DNA from 2 places in the Bradyrhizobium centrosematis genome. Region 1 is predicted to be linked to the other one. Evidence: riboswitches for the same ligand, from Rfam matches in the RefSeq annotation. Region 1 holds a riboswitch; the other holds the start of a gene.

Region 1 (5,086 bases):
CCCTTCGGCCAATCGCCGTGATCCTGCAAATGACGGCGCAGCAGCTCCTCTGCGAGCTTTATCCCCTGCGCATGCGCCGATGGTGTCGGCACCGCGCGCGGATCGACCGCGAAGAGATTGCGCCCGGTCGGCAACACGTCGGTGCGGCCGCGATAGGGCGAGCCCGCCGGCCCCGGTGCGACGCGCCTGCCGGCGAGCGCGGCCCGCAGCGCATCGCGCTCCGCCTCGCCGCAGGCGCCGCGACCGAACACGTGCAGCCCATCGCCGAACTGGCTTTCCTTGAGATCGCAGACAAAGCGGTCGATGCGCGGAATCGCTTCGGCCGGTGCCGCCGCGGCGTCGAGACCGAGGTCGTCTTCGAGACCTGCCGCGCGCGCCTCGTCGCGGATCGCGGCAATCAGCCGCTGACGGCGTGCGGGATCGAGACCATCGGCGGTCGAATATTCGTCGAGCAGCCGTTCGAGCCGCCGCAATCTCTCCGGCACCGCGGATTGCGCGAGTGGCGGCGGAAGATGGCCGATCGTAACCGCGCCGATGCGCCGTTTCGCCTGCGCGGCCTCGCCGGGATCGTTGACGATGAAGGGATAGATGACGGGGAGATCGCCGATCAGGGCCTCCGGCCAGCAGGCGGACGACAACGCAACCGACTTTCCGGGCAGCCATTCCAGCGTGCCGTGCGCGCCCATATGCACCATGGCGTCACACCCCTGCTGCCGGAGCCAGAGATAGAACGCGACATAGGCGTGGCGCGGCGTGCGGGCGAGATCGTGATAATCGGCATCGCGCGTGGCAGCATCGCCACGCTCCGGCTGGACCGCAATGACCGACTTGCCGCACGCGATGGCAGCGAATTGAAACGCGCCATCGCGGCAAGCCGGATCGCTCTCGGGCGCCCCCCAGGCCTGCGCGAGATCGTCCTGCAGGGACTGCGGCAGGCGCGAGAGCGCCGCGCGGTAATCGGCAACGCTCCAGGTCAAATTCTGCCTGAGCAGCGTTTCACCGAGAGCATGCACTGGCGCGAGATCGAAACCGGTCTCACCGAGATCGGATACCAGAGCCTCCACTGAAGCCAGTGCATCGAGCCCGACCGCGTGCGCGATCTGGTGCGGACGGCCCGGATAGTTCGAGAGCACGATAGCCAGCCGCTTCTCGCCGGCCGGCTTTTCTGCGAGGCGCCGCCAGGCCAGGGCGCGCGCAGCAACAGCCCTCACGCGCTCCTCGTCGGGCGTGTGGGCCAGATGCGAAAATTGCAGATCCGGATCACGCATCGCGACCGATTTGAAACTCACCACGCCCGCGAACAGCCGGCCGTCGACCTCGGGCAGCACCACATGCATCGCAAGATCCCCGGGCGACAGACCCCGCAGCGAGGTCGCCCAGTCCTCGCGGCGCGCCGTGGAGAGCGCGACCTGAAACACGGGGCAAGGCGCAGCATCGAACGGCGTCGTGCCGTCGTAGCCGAGGGCCGAGAACGCCGTCGCATTGACGATCACGGCCGGAGGATGTTGCGCCAGATGCGCGCGCAGCCAATCGGCGACGCCTGCGGCCTTCAGCGAGGTGACGAACGCGCCGTAGGCGTCAAAGCCCTTGTCGCGCAGCGCGGCGATCAGCGCGTCGACCGGGCCGGTGTCGGCGGCGGTGAGATAGGAGCGATAGAACGTCACCAGCGCGCGGGGCCTGCCCTCGCCGGTCTCCGGCCCGGCGATGACGCCGCGCGCAGGATCGTAAAAGCCCCTCTCGGGCACGCTCATCTCGCCGATGACGGGACCTGCGTAGAGGCCCGAAGCCAGCGCGAGCTGCGCGATCGCCGCCTGCGCCGCGACTGGTCCGCCGGCATCGCAGAGCACCTTGAGCCGCCGCAGCGTCGAGACAGGCAACGTCGAATATTGATCGAGCCGCGCGTCATCGCGGCCGTCGGCCGGCAGCACGGCGAGCACGATGCCCCGGTCCTTGGCAAGCTGCTGCAGGGCCGCAAGCCCATACGTCCAGTAAGACTCCCCGCCGATCAAGCGCACCAAAATGCCACGCGCCTGCGACAGCGTGCGCTCGACATAGGTGTCGACCGACAGCGGATGGCGCAGCTCCGCGAGATTGGCGAGCCGCAGCGACGGCAGACTGCCGCGGCCACGCCGCCAGCCGGCCGCGAACGCCGCCAGGTCGGAATCCGAATACGAGAGCACCACGAGATCGGCCGGGTCCTGGCCGATGTCCCTTGGCGTCGCGGTCTCCTCCAGACCGCGGCTCTCGCGGAAGACGACGTGCATCAGATGCCTAGTCCTGACCTGATCGCTGCTTCATCGATATCGCCGTGCTCGCCGATCACGACGAGCTTCGACTGCCTGTGCCCTGCGCCCCAGGGCTTGTCGAACTGATGGCGCACGCGCTCGCCGACGGCCTGCAACAATAGTCGCATCGGCTTGCCCGCGACCGCGATATAGCCCTTGGCGCGCAGCACGTTCTGCTCGCGCGCAAGACGCTGCACGGATGCGACCAGCGCGTCGATATCGGCGACCTCCGGAAGATCGATCACGACCGAGGCGAAATCGTCGTGCTCATGCTCCTCCTCGCCGTCATGATGCGAAGGGCGCGCGGCGAGATCATTCTCGGCGGCAGCGCCGAGCCCGAGGATGACGCGCGCGTCGATCGCGCCCTCGGTGACGGGCAGCATCGGCACGCGACGCGGCATCTCGGCGGTGATCGCCGCCTTGGCTGCTTCGATGCCGGCGGCGCCGGCAAGGTCGGCCTTGGTCAGCAGCACGATATCGGCGCAGGCGATCTGATCCTCGAACACTTCGGACAGCGGCGTCTCATGATCGAGATTGTCGTCTGCCGCGCGCTGCGCCTCGACGGCGTCCGGGTCGGGCGCGAAGCGGCCCGCCGCCACGGCCTCGGCATCGGCCAGCGCGATCACGCCATCGACCGTGATGCGCGAGCGAATTTCCGGCCAATCGAACGCCTTCAAGAGCGGCTTCGGCAATGCCAATCCCGAGGTCTCGATCAGGATGTGATCGGGCCGCACCGGTCGCGCCAGCAGCCGCTCCATCGTCGGAATGAAATCATCGGCAACGGTGCAGCAGATGCAGCCATTGGCGAGCTCGACGATATTCTCCTCGGGGCAGTTCGCATCGGCGCAGGATTTCAGGATCTCGCCGTCGACGCCCTCGCTGCCGAACTCGTTGACGAGCACGGCGAGCTTCTTGCCGCCGGCGTTGCTGAGCAGATGCTGGATCAGCGTCGTCTTGCCGGAGCCGAGGAAACCGGTGACCACCGTGACCGGGACTTTTGCGAGCGAGTTCATTCGGCGGCCTCCGGCAAGGCGGGAATTGGGGGAATGCGTGCAAGCGACTGCTTGCGGAAAATTTCAGGACGGCTGCGCCAGGGCACGATCCCGTCGGGTGCGGCCGCATAGGCCGCAGCGCCCGCGACCACGTCGTGCGCATTCGCATCCGACAAGCGGCCGTAGACATAGGACCAGCGGCCGGGCGCGCTCAGCGCCACCGAGCAGCCCTGGCTGCAGGCCGACAGGCACTCCACGGGAACCAATTTGACGCCGTCGGGCACGCCGGCCTCGAGGATCGCGCCGTGCAGGCGCTTGCCGGGCGTCGTCTCGCCCTCGCCAAGCGTCTGGCCGGCACGGCAGGTGATGCAGACGTGAAGTGTGACGGTCATCGCCTCTTCCAGATAACAGCGGGAGGCGATGAGGCACACGGACCATTCTTCGGAAGGCCCGTTTCCCCGTCGCGGAACACCCCGTCCGCCGGTCCAAAACTCGTCCGCGCTGGCAGGTCTCCCGGCTTGCGGAGCAGGGTCTTGCCCTTCGATCCCCGCCTTCCCGATTCCAGAAGGAATCAGTGGCTTCGGGCATCTCTCCGGTCACGGTCGCGGGGGCGGCTGCATTTTGGACCCAAATCTTGCCGATTCGGACCCTATCGCATTCCCTCTTCGCCTGTCATAGGACAGGAACCAACGCCGGGCCACCATTTGCCGGTGGCCGCCTCTTGTCAAGCCGAAGGACCGGGTCCCATGACCTCTGAACCGGATACCCAAATAGCCGAGAATACCGACATCAGGCACGCCCAGAAGATGGCGAAGAAGAAGGCCGCCCGCGATAAGATCATGGCGACCAAGAGCGGTGAGAAGGGCCTCATTATCGTCCACACCGGCGCCGGCAAGGGTAAGTCCTCCTCGGCTTTCGGCATGATCGTCCGCTGCGTCGCCCACGGCTTCCCCTGCGCGGTGGTGCAGTTCATCAAGGGCGCGTGGGACACCGGCGAGCGGCGCCTGCTCACCGGCCATTTCGGCGAGCTCTGCCAGTTCCACGCAATGGGCGAAGGTTTCACCTGGGAGACTCAGGACCGCGCCCGCGACATCGCCGCCGCGCGCGCCGGCTGGGAGAAGGCCAAGGAGCTGATCTCCGATGCGAATTTGCGCATGGTCGTGCTCGACGAGATCAACATCGCGCTCCGCTACGACTATCTCGACATCGCCGAAATCGTCGAGTTCCTGACGAGCTCGAAGCCGCCGATGACTCACGTCGTGCTCACCGGTCGCAACGCCAAGGACGAGCTGATCGAGATCGCCGATCTCGTCACCGAGATGACGCTGGTCAAGCACCCCTTCCGCTCCGGCATCAAGGCGCAGGCCGGCGTCGAGTTCTGAATTCGATGGCACGCGCGCTGATGATCCAGGGGGCCGGCTCGGACGTGGGCAAATCGCTCATCGTCGCCGGCCTCGCCCGAGCCTTCACGCGGCGGAGCTTGCGCGTGCTTCCATTCAAGCCGCAGAACATGTCCAACAACGCGGCCGTCACGATCGATGGCGGCGAGATCGGCCGCGCGCAGGCATTGCAGGCGCTGGCCGCCGGCGCCGAGCCGCACACCGACATGAACCCGGTGCTGCTCAAGCCCGAGACCGATGTCGGCGCGCAGGTGATCGTCCAGGGCAAGCGCATCGCAACCGCACGTGCGCGCGACTACGCCGCGATGAAGCCTTCATTGATGGGCGCCGTGCTGGAGAGCTTCGAGCGCCTGAAGGCAAAGTCCGATCTGGTGCTGGTCGAAGGCGCCGGCAGCCCGGCCGAGGTCAA
Region 2 (5,086 bases), 1.1 Mb from region 1:
TTTCAGACCCGAAAAATCAGAGCCAAGATTTGAATCGACCTTGGGATTTTTCCGTCGCCTCGAGGACCGCCGCTGCCCTTAAAACATTAGAGTGATTTTATTCATGTTCGGCTGTGGCCAAAAAGCGGCGGCGATGCGAACCACCAGTGATGACGGTTAAATCGGAACCGAGTGTTGCGGAGACATCACAATCGTTACCGGGAAGACACGGGTGGAGCTACCAAGATACCATCAAGAAGATGACAGCTCACAACCTCAGATTTCACGATGCGTGGCGCGCGCCTGAGATTCAGCTTGGAGGAGATGCACGCAAGTGAGTCGGCCCTCTGCCAGCTTCAATTGCACGGCTCAGGCTGACATCGCTCCTTTGTGCCTGGCCGGACCGACCAGACGGACGATCTCGCAGACGGCGACGAGGCCGGCGAGCCAGACCGCGCAGGTCAATCCGATGCGCATCACGATCTCGGCCGTGAAGGCGCCCTCGCCGCCAAGCAGCGGCGTCCCGGCGAGCAGCGCGAGCTCGTAGGTCCCATAGGCGACGACGAGCGCGATCGCGAGCAGCAGCAGCAGCGTGCGGCCCTGCGACAGGAGGCCAATCACCATCGACGAGGCCGCGGTCGCCAGCAGCGCGGCCACGCCGATGACGAAGCCCCAGGCGATGCTGCTGGCGTCAACGGGATAATGCAGCACGCCGAAATCGATGCCCTGATTCACGAGCCAGGCGCCGGCAACGACGCGCAGCGCCGTGCGCAGCGGCAGCATCGCCGCGGCGACGACGGCGAAGGCCGCGAACGGCGTTGCGCAGGCGAACGCGAAGCTTGCGAGCGTGCATGACGCCGTCAGAAGCGCCAAGCAGAACATCGGTGCAAGGCGCGGCGCGACTGGGTGAAGCCCAGAACGGCCGCCGTGAGACGGCTGGATACTGCGAGCCACGACGTCAGGGCACATGGGTGATTTCCTTCTGCTTTGGATGTCAGAGGTCAGAACGTTGCGCCGACCTTGAGCAGATAGGTGCGTCCGGGCAACGGATAGGCGCTGAATCGGCCATCGGTGAAGGTGCTCGCGATGGCGTAGTCGTAATAGAGCGCATTCAGCACATTGTTGACGCTAAGTGACCAGAAGTAGCGCTCAACCTGGCCGCCGAGCTTGAGGTCGATCGTGCCATTGGCAGGGATTGGCTTCTGGGTGCTCGCCTGATCGTTGTCCACGCGCCGCTCGCTCCAGAAGCGCACAGTGGCATCGAGCACCAGATAATTCTGCCAGATGTTCCAGGTGACGCCGGCACTCGCCGTGTAGCGCGATACCAGCGGCACGTCGTTGCCCGCCCAGATGCCTTCGCGGAAAACCGCCCGCGTATAGGCCATGCCGGAGCGCAACAGCAGAGCGTCGCTGACTCGATAGGACAGGCTGGTCTCCGAACCGTAGCGCCGGGTCGGATCAAGATTAGTGTTGTAGAACAGGACCGGGCTGAAATGGATCTCGTTGGTGAGCTCCATCAGATAGAGACTGCTCTGCAGCTGCAGCCCGCCGCCTTCGATGCGCAGGCCGCCCTCGATATCCCAAGAGGTCTGGGTCTTGAGCTGAAAGGTTTGCGGGATCGCGGCGAAGGTCAAGGGATCGAAGGACGGACCCGAGGACAAGCGCTCGTCGACATCAGGCGTGCGGAAAGCGCGCGCGGCGCGGCCGAACAGCGCGACCGTGTCATTGAAGCGATGCTCGGCTCCAAGATGCAGCGCATATTGGGTCTCGTTGCTCGTCAGCGGCAGCGCGCCGATGTCGGCGTTGAATGGCGCGGCCGGGGCGAAACGGTCGCGTGCTGCAAGACTGACGGTCTGCACCCGCGCGCCATAGGAGATGTCGGTGATGGGCGCCACACCCATTGTGTGCTGGAAATAGCCCGCGACCGTCTGCTGCCTGAGGTCGTAATTGTGCCAGGCGGCGAACCCCTGCCCCGCGCCGCGGTTCTGCTGAAAGCTAGCATCGTAATAGTCGATGCCGGTGAGGAGCTGCGACGGCATGCCGAGCAGCAGGCTCTTCACGCTGAGCCGCGGCGTGATCGACCAATTGGTCAGATTGGAATCGACGTAAGTCGACGTGAAGAAGGCCGGAACCGGCGTCGGGCTGGAGAAGAACGCACTCTGCTGTTTCTTGTCGCGCACGCCGCCATCGACGATCAGATCGACGCCGTTGATCAGGGTCTTGGTGAAGCCCGCTGTCGCGCTAAAGCCTTGCTGGTTGGCGTAGTTGAACGGCGTGCTGGTTCCTCTCCGGTTGGTGGTGAGCTCGTCGAGGCCGATGGAGGGATCGACGGTGCGGCCGCCCGGCAGTCGCAGCTCCTGATTGTCGCCGGCGACAGTGAGAAACGCGGTCAGACCGGGCGTGGTATAATTGAGATTGCCGATGCCGTTCTGCTGGGCGTAGCGATTGTTGTCGCGATAGCCATCGGTCCTGACGGCATTGCCGTAGAACGAGGTCGACCACGGACCGGAATTGACCGAGGTCGAGACGTTGCCGAGCCCTGTGTTGAATGAGCCGAAACCCGCTTCGATGCGCGCGGACGCGGGCGGCCCTCCGACGCCAGTCTTCGTGACGATGTTGATCACGCCGCCGACAGCGTTGTCGCCGTAGAGCACCGCACCGGAGTTGCCGCGTGTGATCTCGATACGTTCGATGGAATTGAGCGGGATGGTGGAGAGGTCCACCTGCGCCATGTCGACGTCGTTCAGCCGCCGGCCGTTGACCAGCACCAGCGTGTTGGCGGTGGCAAAGGCGCCGAAGCCGCGCAGGTCCACGCTGGTCTTGGCGCCGATCGGGCCGCCATAGAACGTCGTGATCTGGGCTCCGGGGGTCTGCGTCGCGATGATCTCGGCCAGCGTCTGCGATGGCGAATGCGCGATATCCGCGGCCGTGACGACCGTCGTGGTGGCCCCGACGATACCGCCGTTGCTGGCCACGGCTTCAGCGCCAGTTGAGCCGGCGCCACTTCCTGCCGGCGCGACACGCGCGGTTGCCCGGTGTCTCGTCGCCTCGCCGTCACCTGTCGCCCTGGCACGCGTGCGGTTCTGATCGTCAGTCTTGCTCACTTCGATCGGCGGCAACTGCTCGGCGAGCGCCTGCTGGGCGAAGGCCGAGGATGGACTGAGCGAATGGAGGGAGACGGACGCGAACAGGCCGGCGCTGAGACGCCAGGCGGCAGGGACGAGACGGGACACGATTGTAACCTCGGTATGACGTCAGTGGCACGTCACAGCGAACGAGGCTTCACGGCAGAGCAATCGGTTGCTCCGGTGCAGCTAATGCCTGTACTCCCCGACCGACATCTTCGCGTGTGACCACGGCTGACGGCAGGTCTCCTGGCTCGCGGGTCATGACCTTAACGTCGCCTTCCCAGGACCGAGATTCCCAGTGGCACAGGACGAAAGATTCACCGCTTACAGTTGCGGGGGCAGCCGTGGCGTTGAGACAAATCCCGGCGTTGGGACGATCCCGCACCACATTCCCTTTTGATCTCCATGAGGAGAACCGTCGCCGATCATTTACGTGTCGTTGCGCCGGAGAGTCAATCGACCGGTCGTGCCAAGGAAAAGTTCTGGCCGGCCGGAGCCCGCCAGGAAGACGGCGAGGCCAAATTGCATGCGGAGAAGACGAAGCGAGCCGCCGTTCAGCCCCGCCCTCGCAAACGCTGGGCCTGGGCCCAGGCGACGGCGACATCGCGCGGCGGAACATCGACGCGCTTGATCGGGGTCAATTCGCCGGAGGCCGAGACGATCGCGGTTTCCTCGCGGCGGCAGCGTGTGCAGACGAAGCGGACCTCGTGCGGGGACGCCGACCAGCTCGACCGCTTCACATTGGCCGCCATCGGCCACGCATCGCAATGCGAGCACGACACCAGAAATCGACCGGGATCCAGCATACCCATTTCCATCGGACTCCGCGTCCTGCCCGCTCCTCCAATGATTAATCCAAGTGAATCGTTCCGGTGCCCGAGCACCGCCAGTTGCGCGGTTGCGCCCTTTGCAAGACAGCAGGCGTGCGCTCAGCGCGCGCCCTTGAGGGTGCAGGAGGTCGTGCAGGTGACCGTGGTACCGCGATCACAGGATTTGCAGGCACTGACGCACTGGTTCAGGTCGCGGGGATTGTAACTGTAGTTCCGCATCGGGCAGGCGGGCGTCGTCGAGCCGGTGATGTCCTGCTCCTGATCGCAGGCCGCCGTCATGAGCGCAAATATAATCACTGCAACGAGGCGCATGGGATTGCCCTGTCAGGCACGGCACAATGACGCTCACGGGACGCGCTGCACCGCAACGAACCCCGGTCTTCCCACCGCGAGCGCCGATCACCGACGCTCGCGTACCGTCAAGGATGCGCGCCAAACATTAAGAACGGATTGATTGCCGCCGGCCTCAGGCCGCAGCCTTGGTCGCGATCGCCTGCCGCATGTCCACCGCCAGCTGACGGTACTGCTCCGAAAGCTTCAGATAGAACTCGCGCTTGGCGCTGTCGGTGGCGAGCTTGGCGATCAGCTCGCATTCGGCGGTGAGCGTCTCGAACCGTTCCAGCCTGTCGTGAAGGTCTGTCATCGGCGTGTCCCCATCAAACGCCTCAAGGACATCCAACCTAAGCCCGGGAAATAGGTCACGGCGAACATCGTTATCGAGTGCAATCAATTTTTCCGATGCGCGGCCTATTTGCTGTCGAGCCGCCAGGCGCCATCCCATCCCTCGTCCGGCGGGCTCGTCTCGAACTGCGCGATGCGGCCGAGCATCATGCGCGAGGGACCATCGCCCGGGACGGCTTCAAGCGCCGCGTTGAAGGCCGCGCGCGCCGCATCGAACCGCCGGGCGCGATAGGCGGCGAGCGCTTCGGCATAGTGGGCGCGCAAGCTCGCTTGCGCGCCGGTGAGTGCACCCGCTTTCGCCATCACCTCGAAGATCGGCTGCGGCGCGCGCTGGCCCGCGACCGCCAGGCGATCGATCTCGCGCAGCTCGAGCCGCGATCCGATCGCCTCCGCGGTGGCCTGCGAGACCAGGATGCGGGTGCCGTAGATCTTGTTGGCGGCCTCCAGGCGCGAGGCGAGATTCACGGC

What was found. Region 1 has a riboswitch for cobalamin ahead of P6U31_RS23330 (DUF1636 family protein). Riboswitches for the same ligand answer to the same signal wherever they lie in the genome.
Region 2: linked by a shared signal. The riboswitch ahead of P6U31_RS17980 (TonB-dependent receptor) and the one ahead of P6U31_RS23330 (DUF1636 family protein) in region 1 are both predicted to bind cobalamin.

What each region holds. Positions count from the first base shown of each region.
Region 1 covers NZ_CP120703.1:4,843,205-4,848,290, forward strand. The annotation lists gene cobN (cobaltochelatase subunit CobN) at 1-2,264, opposite strand, end outside; gene cobW (cobalamin biosynthesis protein CobW) at 2,264-3,298, opposite strand; gene P6U31_RS23330 (DUF1636 family protein) at 3,295-3,669, opposite strand; cobalamin riboswitch at 3,763-3,983, opposite strand; gene cobO (cob(I)yrinic acid a,c-diamide adenosyltransferase) at 4,024-4,659, shown strand; gene P6U31_RS23340 (cobyric acid synthase) at 4,665-5,086, shown strand, end outside.
Region 2 covers NZ_CP120703.1:3,726,745-3,731,830, reverse strand. The annotation lists gene P6U31_RS17985 (hypothetical protein) at 349-948, opposite strand; gene P6U31_RS17980 (TonB-dependent receptor) at 981-3,212, opposite strand; cobalamin riboswitch at 3,326-3,542, opposite strand; gene P6U31_RS17975 (hypothetical protein) at 3,662-3,913, opposite strand; gene P6U31_RS17970 (hypothetical protein) at 4,037-4,249, opposite strand; gene P6U31_RS17965 (hypothetical protein) at 4,404-4,580, opposite strand; gene P6U31_RS17960 (adenylate/guanylate cyclase domain-containing protein) at 4,685-5,086, opposite strand, start outside.